DNA from 3 places in the Clostridium sp. AWRP genome. Region 1 is predicted to be linked to each of the others. Evidence: predicted binding sites of a transcription regulator. Region 1 holds the regulator's gene; each other region holds the start of a gene.
What was found. The regulator NrdR, encoded in region 1, represses ribonucleotide reductase genes. The targets are predictions, from matches to a motif close to CACNANATNTNGTG.

Region 1 (3,294 bases):
GAATTTCCTTTCTGTGATTGTGATTATTCATATCCTTTTCTACTGCCACAGAATCACTTATTACTTTGCCATTCCTGTCTATTAAAGTTTCTCTTATAAGTTTATTTTCAAATTGTTTTTTAAAAAAACTTCCCCCATTATCTATCTTTTCATTTTTCAGTACATTTATTATAATCTGGTTATTCACTTTTAAAGTTTGTTTCATGTTCTCAATGTATTCGTGATTTTCAATTACTATAAATAATACAGTTGTTATAACCATACTAAATATGAGAGTACAGAGCATTGAAAGCGTTAATCTTTTTTTCATTTTTTTCACCAACTACTCTTCTGAATTAAATCTATAACCAATACCACGAATAGTTTCAATATACTTAGGTTTTTTGTCGAAATCCTCTATTTTTTGTCTTAAATGTCTTATATGAACATCAACTGTCCTAGTTTCTCCAACATACTCATATCCCCATATTTTATCTAGTAAAAAATCTCTAGTCATTACTCTTCCTCTATTTTTTATAAGCATTTTTAAGAGTTCAAATTCTTTTAAGGTTAATTCTACCTTTTCTCCATTTTTAATCACTTCATGTTTATCAAAATCTATGCTTACCTGTCCAAATACATAGCATTTATCTATAGGTTTTACTGAAGTTCTCCTGAGTACAGCTTTAACCCTAGCAATCAATTCCCTTATGGAAAAAGGCTTTGTCATGTAATCATCTGCTCCAAGTTCTAGTCCTAGTACCTTGTCAAATTCCTCTCCTCTGGCAGTTATCATTATTACAGGAATAAAAGATATGGCATTGTCCTTTCTTATTTCTTTACATACATCATATCCATCCATTCCAGGCAACATTACATCCAGTAAAATTAACTGAGGCATCTCTTCCCTTACAATTTTCAGTGCATCTATCCCATTTCCTGCCACAATAGCCTTATATCCATTTTTCTCAAGATTAAATTTAATAAGTTCACAAATATGTTCTTCATCATCTACTATCAATATCTTTTCTTGTAACATAATAATCCCCCATTTTTATTTTAGATAAATAAACGAAAACATTCTTCCATAGTCTTTGTTTTTTCTATAAGAATGCATTTCATATTCAGTATTACAATAGGTACATATATCTAAATATTTTATATTTTCACTTTCTATACCTCTGTCCTGGAGTTGATACAATATACATTTTTTTAGGTCAAGATTTCTATCTCTAAATACATCTTTAAATCTATAAAAATCAGAGTTTTTAAATTTATCCTTTAATTCTTCCCCAACTTCATAACAGCAGCTGTGAATATGCGGTCCTACACATACTATTATATCCTTAGATTCACTTTTGAAATCCCTTTCAAGTTTTTCAATGGTTTTAGAAAGGATACAAGCTAAAGTGCCTTTCCATCCACTGTGGACTGCTGCTATAACCTTATTTTTCTTATCATATAAAAGTATTGGTATACAATCTGCGTTAAAAACTCCCACAGCTGTGTTAATCTCATTTGTAATTATTCCATCTGCGTCCTCTTCATCTTGGCCTGTATAAACTATACTCTGGCACCCATGGACTTGATTCAAATATCCCACAGTTTTTAAATTAAACCAACTTTTTAAATTTTTAATATTTTTCTTTCCAGAATCTGTGGATTTATTAAAGCTCAAATCATTTTTAGCTGTTGAAAATATTGCTTCTGCACCTGGCAAATCTATTTTTATAAATTCATAACCTTCTACTGTAACCTTTTCCATATTAATCCTCCATCTAGAATTTACTTCAAAACCAAAAACATATTTAAAATTATCTTAAATATATTTTAACATTGTTTTTTTAATTGATGGGACTATAAATATCTTTTAACTTTAATTTAACATAAAATAAATGGTATGCCTTTAAGCACACCATTTATTTATTTGAAATAAGATTTTTTATTTCCTGCATAAAAGTATTTATATCTTTAAACTGCCTGTAAACAGACGCGAACCTGACATAAGACACTTCATCCACCTTTTTTAAATTCTCCATAATAATTTCCCCTATCTCCGAGGAACTTATTTCTGTAATCATGTTATTATTTATCTTTTTCTCTACTTCATCGGTTATATTTTCAATTTGTTTTCTTGAAACAGGACGTTTTTCACAAGCTTTTATCAATCCATTTAATATTTTTGTCCTGTCGAAATATTCTCTATTCATATTTTTCTTTACAACTAAAATGGGTACATTTTCAATTTTTTCATAAGTGGTATATCTTCTATTACACCTTAAACATTCTCTTCTTCTTCTTATGGCCATATTGTCATCTGTAGATCTGGAGTCCACTACTTTAGTTTCATTGTATCCACAATAAGGGCATTTCACTTTAATTCACGTCCTTCATATAAGATAGTATACATATTATAATTATATACTTATCTTGTGGAAACTTCTACTCCTCTACAAGATTTTTTCCATCGACCAAAATTACATCTACACCTATTTTTTTTACATTATCCCAGGGTATTTCTATATCTTCATTTTTTCCAAATAAAGATATTTTAAAAGTTTGAGATGGTAAAATAATTGACATTATCTTGTGGTCTTCACAATTTATCTTTAAATCTTTTATAAAACCTAATTTTGCACCCGTATTTATATCTATTATTTCCATATTTCTTAGATTAGTTAAAGAAAATAAATCTCCTTCTAACTCCATTTATGTACATCCCCCATTTTTATTATTTCTTAACTTAACTTTAGCAAGTTAAGAATTTATAATGAAGAATTAATAGTGAAGGATGATTTTTAGCTATCGCAAAAATCTTTAAATTTATATAAGTCAGTACCTAGTAATGTTTTGCTTTAGCAAAACAAGCCTTCAAAAATTTAATTAAAGATTTTTTGTAGTGTAACGAAAAAATCCACATTAACTATTAATTTTTAATTCTTAACTATTAACTAAAAAGTTGAGTTTCTAATTATTATAAATTAAACATTATACCTATTCATATATATTTTCGCATATGCCTTAAGGCAGTTTTCTCTAACCTAGATACCTGTGCTTGTGATATACCTATTTCATCTGCCACTTCCATCTGAGTCCTTCCATCAAAAAATCTTAAATTAAGTATTAATTTCTCCCTGTCATTTAATTTTTTCATGGCTTCTTTTATCGATATGTTTTCCAACCAATTTTCATCCAAATTTTTAGTATCACTTATTTGATCCATTACATAAATTGCATCACCACCATCATGATATATGGGTTCAAACAGTGAAACTGGATCCTGAATGGCATCCAATGCAAATACCACTTCCTCTC
Region 2 (3,294 bases), 620 kb from region 1:
ATCCAGGACTACCATGGATTTTTATGAACCAATCCTTATATCCTGAATAAGATGTTATTCCTGAAGTCTGTTCTAATCTATATCCACTTACCCTGGCAAACAATTCTCCTATCCTCCTTGATTCTGGAGGTGTAAATGCATTGTACTGCCAGTAAATAACCTCACCCTGACTGTGATATGCCAAAACTAGTCTAAGATTGTGGCTATTTGTAAATGCTACCATAGACCTAGTTTCAGGTTCTGATTCAGTATAAGGCCCTGAATACCTGGTAGGCCCTGGACCATATACACCATAACTGGGCTCTGCAGCTTTCGAAAGCTCCCACCCTGCATTATAGTTATGATTAATATCTACTCCTCTATTGTTAGCTTCCCAATCCTTAGAAAAATCAGTTTTTCCCTTATTCCACCTTATAAGTTCATTATAAAACGGATTACTTCTCTGTAATCCATTTAAAACTAAATCTACACCATCTGGATTTACCATTGGGACTATATATATACTACTTCTCCTCCATATATCAGCAGGATTATACCCCCTTATATTCCTGCCCTCTGCATAAGCTTTTGCAAAATTTTCTATAAACTTCATTAAAAGTGGAGTGGTAATCCATTCCAAACTATGATGAGATCCATTATAACATACCTCATTAGGACCCACTCCAAGCCTCACATAGTAAATCTTCCTTCCAAGCACACTTTGTCCTGCATTTCCTATAATTATAAAAGGATATCTAGCTTCTAGCCCCACTAAGTCTTGTTCTAATATATCATAAGTGTAATTTATATTTGTATCAACTACGTCTACATTAGTACCCCTAGTACGTTTAAATATTGGCATATAAATTCCCCTAAATATTATTACTATATTATTTTTATGCAAACTTTATAAATATGTGATTAATATATTGTTCCCTAGTACTCACTATAATTTTTAGCCCTTTCAATATAGTCTTCTGCTGACCGTCTAAGAGACTTCTTTTCTTCCAAAGTAAGTCTCCTAATTACCTTTGCAGGTGAACCCATACATAACACCCCTGAAGGTATTTTTTTATTTTTAGTTACCAAACTTCCTGCCCCTATGATGCTCTCGGATCCAATTTCCGCATTATCTAAAATTATAGAGCCCATACCAATTAAAGAATTATTTCCAATTTTGGCTCCATGTATCACTGCATTATGACCAACAGTAACATATTCTCCTATCTCTGCTGAGCTTTTTTCACCAGTATGAACAGTGCAATTATCCTGTATGTTACTTCCTTTTCCTACATATATATTACTTACATCCCCTCTGAGCACAGCCCCAAACCATATGTTTGCATCTTCACAAAGTTTAACTTTCCCTATAACTTCTGCATTATCTACTACAAAACAACTTTTATCTACATCTGGTACGTAATGTTGAAATTTTCTTATCATATAATTTACTCTCCTTAAGAATTTAGTATTTGAAAACCTATATTTAAATTATAAATCATTATAACTACAAAATAAAAACATATGAAGAAAAAAACTATGTTATTTTAAAAATATGCTAAAATATAATATATATCATGAATTGAGTTTTTTTAAAATATATCATATAATATAAAGACACTATATATGGTATTTATAAAATCTTATTTATACTATATATAGTATTTTTCTATTTAAGCAGCTATACATAATAAATAATTCTTCTATTATTAGCTTAAATAAAATCCTTAAATATTTTTAGGAGGTAGGTCAATTGGACTGCGTAAAAGACTTGTTTAAAAGATACTTTACAAAATCTCTTAAACAAAACAATAGTAAAACAGTATATGATTTATTCAAATGGAAAAAAGTTGATGTGTTCTTAGAAGATCATAAAACAGGAAAAGTATTAGTTGATATGAAGAATCTAGAATTTCCTGAAAATTATTCTCAAAATGCTTGCGATATAATAGCTTCTAAATACTTTAGAAAAGCTGGAGTTCCTGGAGAAAATGGTTATGAAAATAGTATGAAATCTGTAACTCACAGGATGGTAAACTTCTGGTGTCAATCACTAAAAGATGAAGGGCTTATAAAAACAGAAGAGGAGTCTTCTATTTTTTATGATGAATGTGCATATGCTCTCTTAAATCAGATGTATGCCCCTAATTCACCGCAATGGTTTAATACAGGTCTTAAACTGTCCTATGACATATGTGGTGCTAAACAGGGAAATTACTACTTCGATGAAGAGCTCAATAAAGTAGTAGAGTCTAAAGATAATTACACAAGAACCCAGGCTTCTGCTTGCTTTATACTTTCTATTGAAGATAAACTTCTAGGATCACATTCCATATCAAATCAATTTGTCACAGAGACAAAATTATTTAAGGGAGGTTCTGGAACTGGTACTAATTTTTCTACTATAAGAGCAAAAGGTGAAAAATTATCTGGTGGAGGTTCTTCTTCCGGACTTATGAGTTTTTTAAAAGCATTGGATAAAAATGCAGGAGCTATTAAATCTGGTGGTACTACAAGAAGGGCTGCAAAAATGGTATGCCTTGATGTAGACCATCCCGAAATAATGGACTTTATAAACTGGAAATCCAAAGAAGAAGACAAAGTAAGAGCTCTTGGTAAAATGGGATATGATACAGATATCGATGGTGAAGCTTACGAAACTGTATCTGGTCAAAACAGCAATAATTCAGTAAGATTTTCCGATGAATTTATGAATAAGGTAAGTAAATTAGAAGAAAATCCAGATGATACCATTGAGCTTATTGGTCGAACTGATCCAAAGCTTAATAGGATAGAAAAAGTAAAAAACATATGGGATGCCTTTAATAATTCTGCGTGGAAATGTGCTGATCCTGCACCTCAGTTCAGTACTACATTTAATGCCTGGCACACCTGTCCTGCAGGTGAAGATGGAAAGCTAAATGCTCCTTATAACAGGATAAATTCTACAAACCCCTGCGGAGAATATGCTTTTTTGGATGATACTTCCTGTAACCTTGCTTCTATAAACATATACAAGTTCTACAATATAACTAATAATACTTTTGACATAGAAGGATATTTACACATAATAGATCTTGTTCAACTTATTCTTGAATCTTCAATACACTGGGGACAATTTCCTACAGAAGATATAGCTAGAAAAACTTACCTTTTTAGAACTACAGGACTTGGTATATCAAATATAGCTTCGTTATTTATGGTTATGGGTTATCCTTACGATTCAGATGAATCTAGAACTTTAGCTGCATCACTTGTTGGAATACTTACAGGTGAGTCTTATTATGTGTCTTCTCTTATGGCAAAAGAAATAGG
Region 3 (3,294 bases), 1.2 Mb from region 1:
CATTTACATTTGAGCAGACATATGTACGGCATCCCATAGTTGCAGGTATTACACCTTTATCATAATATGCTTTATTAAAATCAGCATCTAAATTCATAAAAGTAGGATTCATTCTCTTTGAAGCTACCCTACATGCAATTTTAAATAAATAATAATAAGGATCTTCTTGATTTTTATTTACGCCTTTTTTAACCCTAAATATTATATTAGGAAATATAGGTTGTTCTCCTCTTCCAAGTCCTTTTTCATATTCTGCCAAAAATACTTCACATACAAGAGCTGCATCCTTTGAAGTTGGTATGCCTATATTTAGTGAACTAAAAGGGACCTGTGATCCTGCCCTAGAGTGCATGGTATTAAGATTGTAGATTATTCCCTGCATAGCCTGTTCTATACTTCTTCTTAATTTCTTTTCAGAAACATCTTCTATTTTTTCCTCTTCTACTCCCATTTCCTTGAGGTTCTTCAATATTTCTTTTCTTGTAGGTTCAACAAAAACAGCCATATCATTATCGAAATCCGGATGGGACTGTCCACCAAACATATCATTTTGTGCTGACTGCAGTAATATACAAGAAAGTTCTGCAGCAGATTCTATTCTCTTAGGAGTTCTTATGTTCCCATATCCTGTATTAAATCCACCTAAAAGCATTTCCTTTGTTGGTATGTGAAGGCAATTCACAGTTAAATTATAAGAATCTAAATCATGGTAATATATATCTCCATTTTCATGAGCCTTAGCTAAATGTTTAGGCATAGTAGCTAAATTATGCCACTTGTTAGACTCACTGGCAATTCTCAATAGCTTAGCACTAAAATTATTTCCAACATTTGCATTATCCCTGTCCGTTTGAACTCCTATTTTATCAATAGCCTTCATGAGATCAGACTTTATTTCCCTTATATCATTTCGTTCTCTTCTATAATTTGAATAAGCTAGCCCAATTTTAACATAGCCTTTCTTCATAAGTACTTCTTCAACTATATTCTGTATATCTTCTACATTTACTTCATTAAGATTAAGATTTTCTATATTTTCTGTGACCTTTTGAGTTAAATCAATAAATTCACTTTCTTTTAAATCAAAACCTATTTCATCACAAGATCCTTTTATGGCATTGGTTATCTTAATGGAATCAAAGGGAACCCTTCTACCATCTCTTTTCACAACATGTAGCATATACTTTCCTCCCAACTACTATATATTGTATAAACGACTTGATTATTATACCTTGCCATATATAAAAAAGCAATTTATAAATTGAGCTTTATTTTTACTTTAAACCTATAAAAACCTATAAAGCACACTTTTTAATTGAAATACATCAAATACCTATAAGATAAAATTTCTAGGAATAATATTTAAAAATACAGATAAAAATAACATATATAATCTTATCTTTAGGAGGACTTTCATGATAGGCAAAATAATTGATATGAATATTACAGACGCACTTGTAAGTTTTCAGGATGGTACTACTGCTAGCGTAGGGACTACTCATTTACCACCCGATTCTAGAATAGGTGATACAATAAACATTCATCCCATATCTGAAGTTACATTAAATGACAAGTATAAGCAGCATCAAGTTTTGTTTTAACACTAATTGATATGTTGTATAAAAAACTGTGGTAGACTTTTATCACAAATAGTTTTTGAAAGCTTAGGGTATTATGTAATTTTTTTACATAATACCCTTTTTCCTAACTTACCTTAATAGCACAAACAGGACAACTTTCCTCTGCTTCTTTCGCACCATCCTCTGCATCTTCTGGAACAGTATCTTCAATTACCTTAGCTTTTTCGTTATCATCCATTTCAAAAGCCTCTGGACATATACTTGGACATAACCCACATCCTATACAAATGTCTTTATCAACTACAGCTTTCATACTATTTTCTTGTTATTAATAACAAGTTTTCACTCCTCGCTATATAATTAGTTACTTTAAAGTACACTTTATATTATCCCAAAAATAATGCTTATTATAATAATTTAATTTCTATTTTAATTTTTTTATAAAGTTATTAAGTAAATCATTATATTCCAATGAGTTTGATATGTATTCTTCTGCTTTTTTAGCTTCCATATTTTTTACCAAGTCAGAATTTATTGGCATTTCAGCAAGAAGTTCTAATCCAAGATAATCAGCCTGTTCTTTCGCTGAATTTTCACTAAATAACCTTACTTTTTCACCACATTTTCCACATTTAACATAGGACATATTCTCCACTACACCTAATATATTTACCTTTAGGTCTTCTGCCATTATAACAACCTTTTTTACTATCATAGATACCATGTCCTGAGGAGTAGATACTATTATAACACCTTCCATTGGAATTTCCTGCATCACAGTGAGAGCTACATCTCCGGTACCTGGAGGCATATCTATAAGCAAATAATCTAATTCTCCCCAACTTGTATCCGAATACATCTGTTTTAACACTCCAGTTATCATAGGTGCTCTCCATATAACAGGTTGCTCTTCCTCTTCTGTCAAAAGATTTAAGGATATAACTTTTATTCCTAAAGAAGATTCAACTGGAGAAAACTTTATTTCTTCACTTTCCCCCACTTGTAGTATATCAGCCCTTTTATCGTTTATTCCAAAAAATCTAGGCATAGATGGACCTGTTATATCTCCATCAAGTACTCCCACCTTATATCCAGAATTTCTCAATTTTGATGCCAATATTCCCGTAACTGTAGACTTACCTACTCCACCTTTTCCACTCATAATACCTATTATATGCTTTATATTCCCATACTTAGGCAATATGTATTTGCATCCACCTTTATCCTCTTTACTGCACTTTGATTTACTTGAACAACCATCGCAATTACTCAAATCATTTCTCCTCCTTTTATGTAGTTAATCCACATTAAATTTTAAGCAACATTTCCTACATTTTTAAAAACCATTAGGCTTATTTTCCGATATGCTCTTGTTCCATCCACCACTACTGTACGTATCCTGTACATAATAAACCTTCTCACTTTGATTTTGTCTATCAAAAAATGTAACAGTCATTTTATACAATGTAGATTTATAACCTTCTGTCTTTATTGTTACCCACACATCATAATTATCTTCATCATTATTTCCAATATTTGCATTTTTAAATTTACTAGTAAGATCTGATTTAAATTCTTCTTGTTCAGTGGAAAGTATAAATCTTTGGGCATCTATATCATCTTTTAAATTTATTCCTATTTTCTTAGTTTTGTCTTTTTCACTAAAATATTTATTTAACGTATCCATTATGGACCCATAGTACACAGATTTAAA

Region 2: the regulator NrdR is predicted to act here: its motif matches at 1,598-1,611, upstream of DMR38_RS03270 (vitamin B12-dependent ribonucleotide reductase).
Region 3: the regulator NrdR is predicted to act here: its motif matches at 1,197-1,210, upstream of DMR38_RS00815 (anaerobic ribonucleoside triphosphate reductase).

Annotation. Positions count from the first base shown of each region.
Region 1 is NZ_CP029758.2:1,345,310-1,348,603, reverse strand. Features, by position in the region: gene DMR38_RS06255 (ATP-binding protein) at 1-310, opposite strand, end outside; gene DMR38_RS06250 (response regulator transcription factor) at 323-1,018, opposite strand; gene pgeF (peptidoglycan editing factor PgeF) at 1,034-1,744, opposite strand; gene nrdR (transcriptional regulator NrdR) at 1,899-2,354, opposite strand; gene DMR38_RS06235 (YlmC/YmxH family sporulation protein) at 2,422-2,688, opposite strand; gene sigG (RNA polymerase sporulation sigma factor SigG) at 2,978-3,294, opposite strand, start outside.
Region 2 is NZ_CP029758.2:722,111-725,404, reverse strand. Features, by position in the region: partial or broken gene DMR38_RS03280 (M14 family metallocarboxypeptidase) at 1-811, opposite strand, end outside; gene DMR38_RS03275 (gamma carbonic anhydrase family protein) at 916-1,422, opposite strand; gene DMR38_RS03270 (vitamin B12-dependent ribonucleotide reductase) at 1,733-3,294, shown strand, end outside.
Region 3 is NZ_CP029758.2:159,396-162,689, reverse strand. Features, by position in the region: gene DMR38_RS00815 (anaerobic ribonucleoside triphosphate reductase) at 1-1,180, opposite strand, end outside; gene DMR38_RS00810 (hypothetical protein) at 1,416-1,601, shown strand; gene DMR38_RS00805 (ferredoxin) at 1,705-1,893, opposite strand; gene DMR38_RS00800 (Mrp/NBP35 family ATP-binding protein) at 2,005-2,853, opposite strand; gene DMR38_RS00795 (hypothetical protein) at 2,917-3,294, opposite strand, start outside.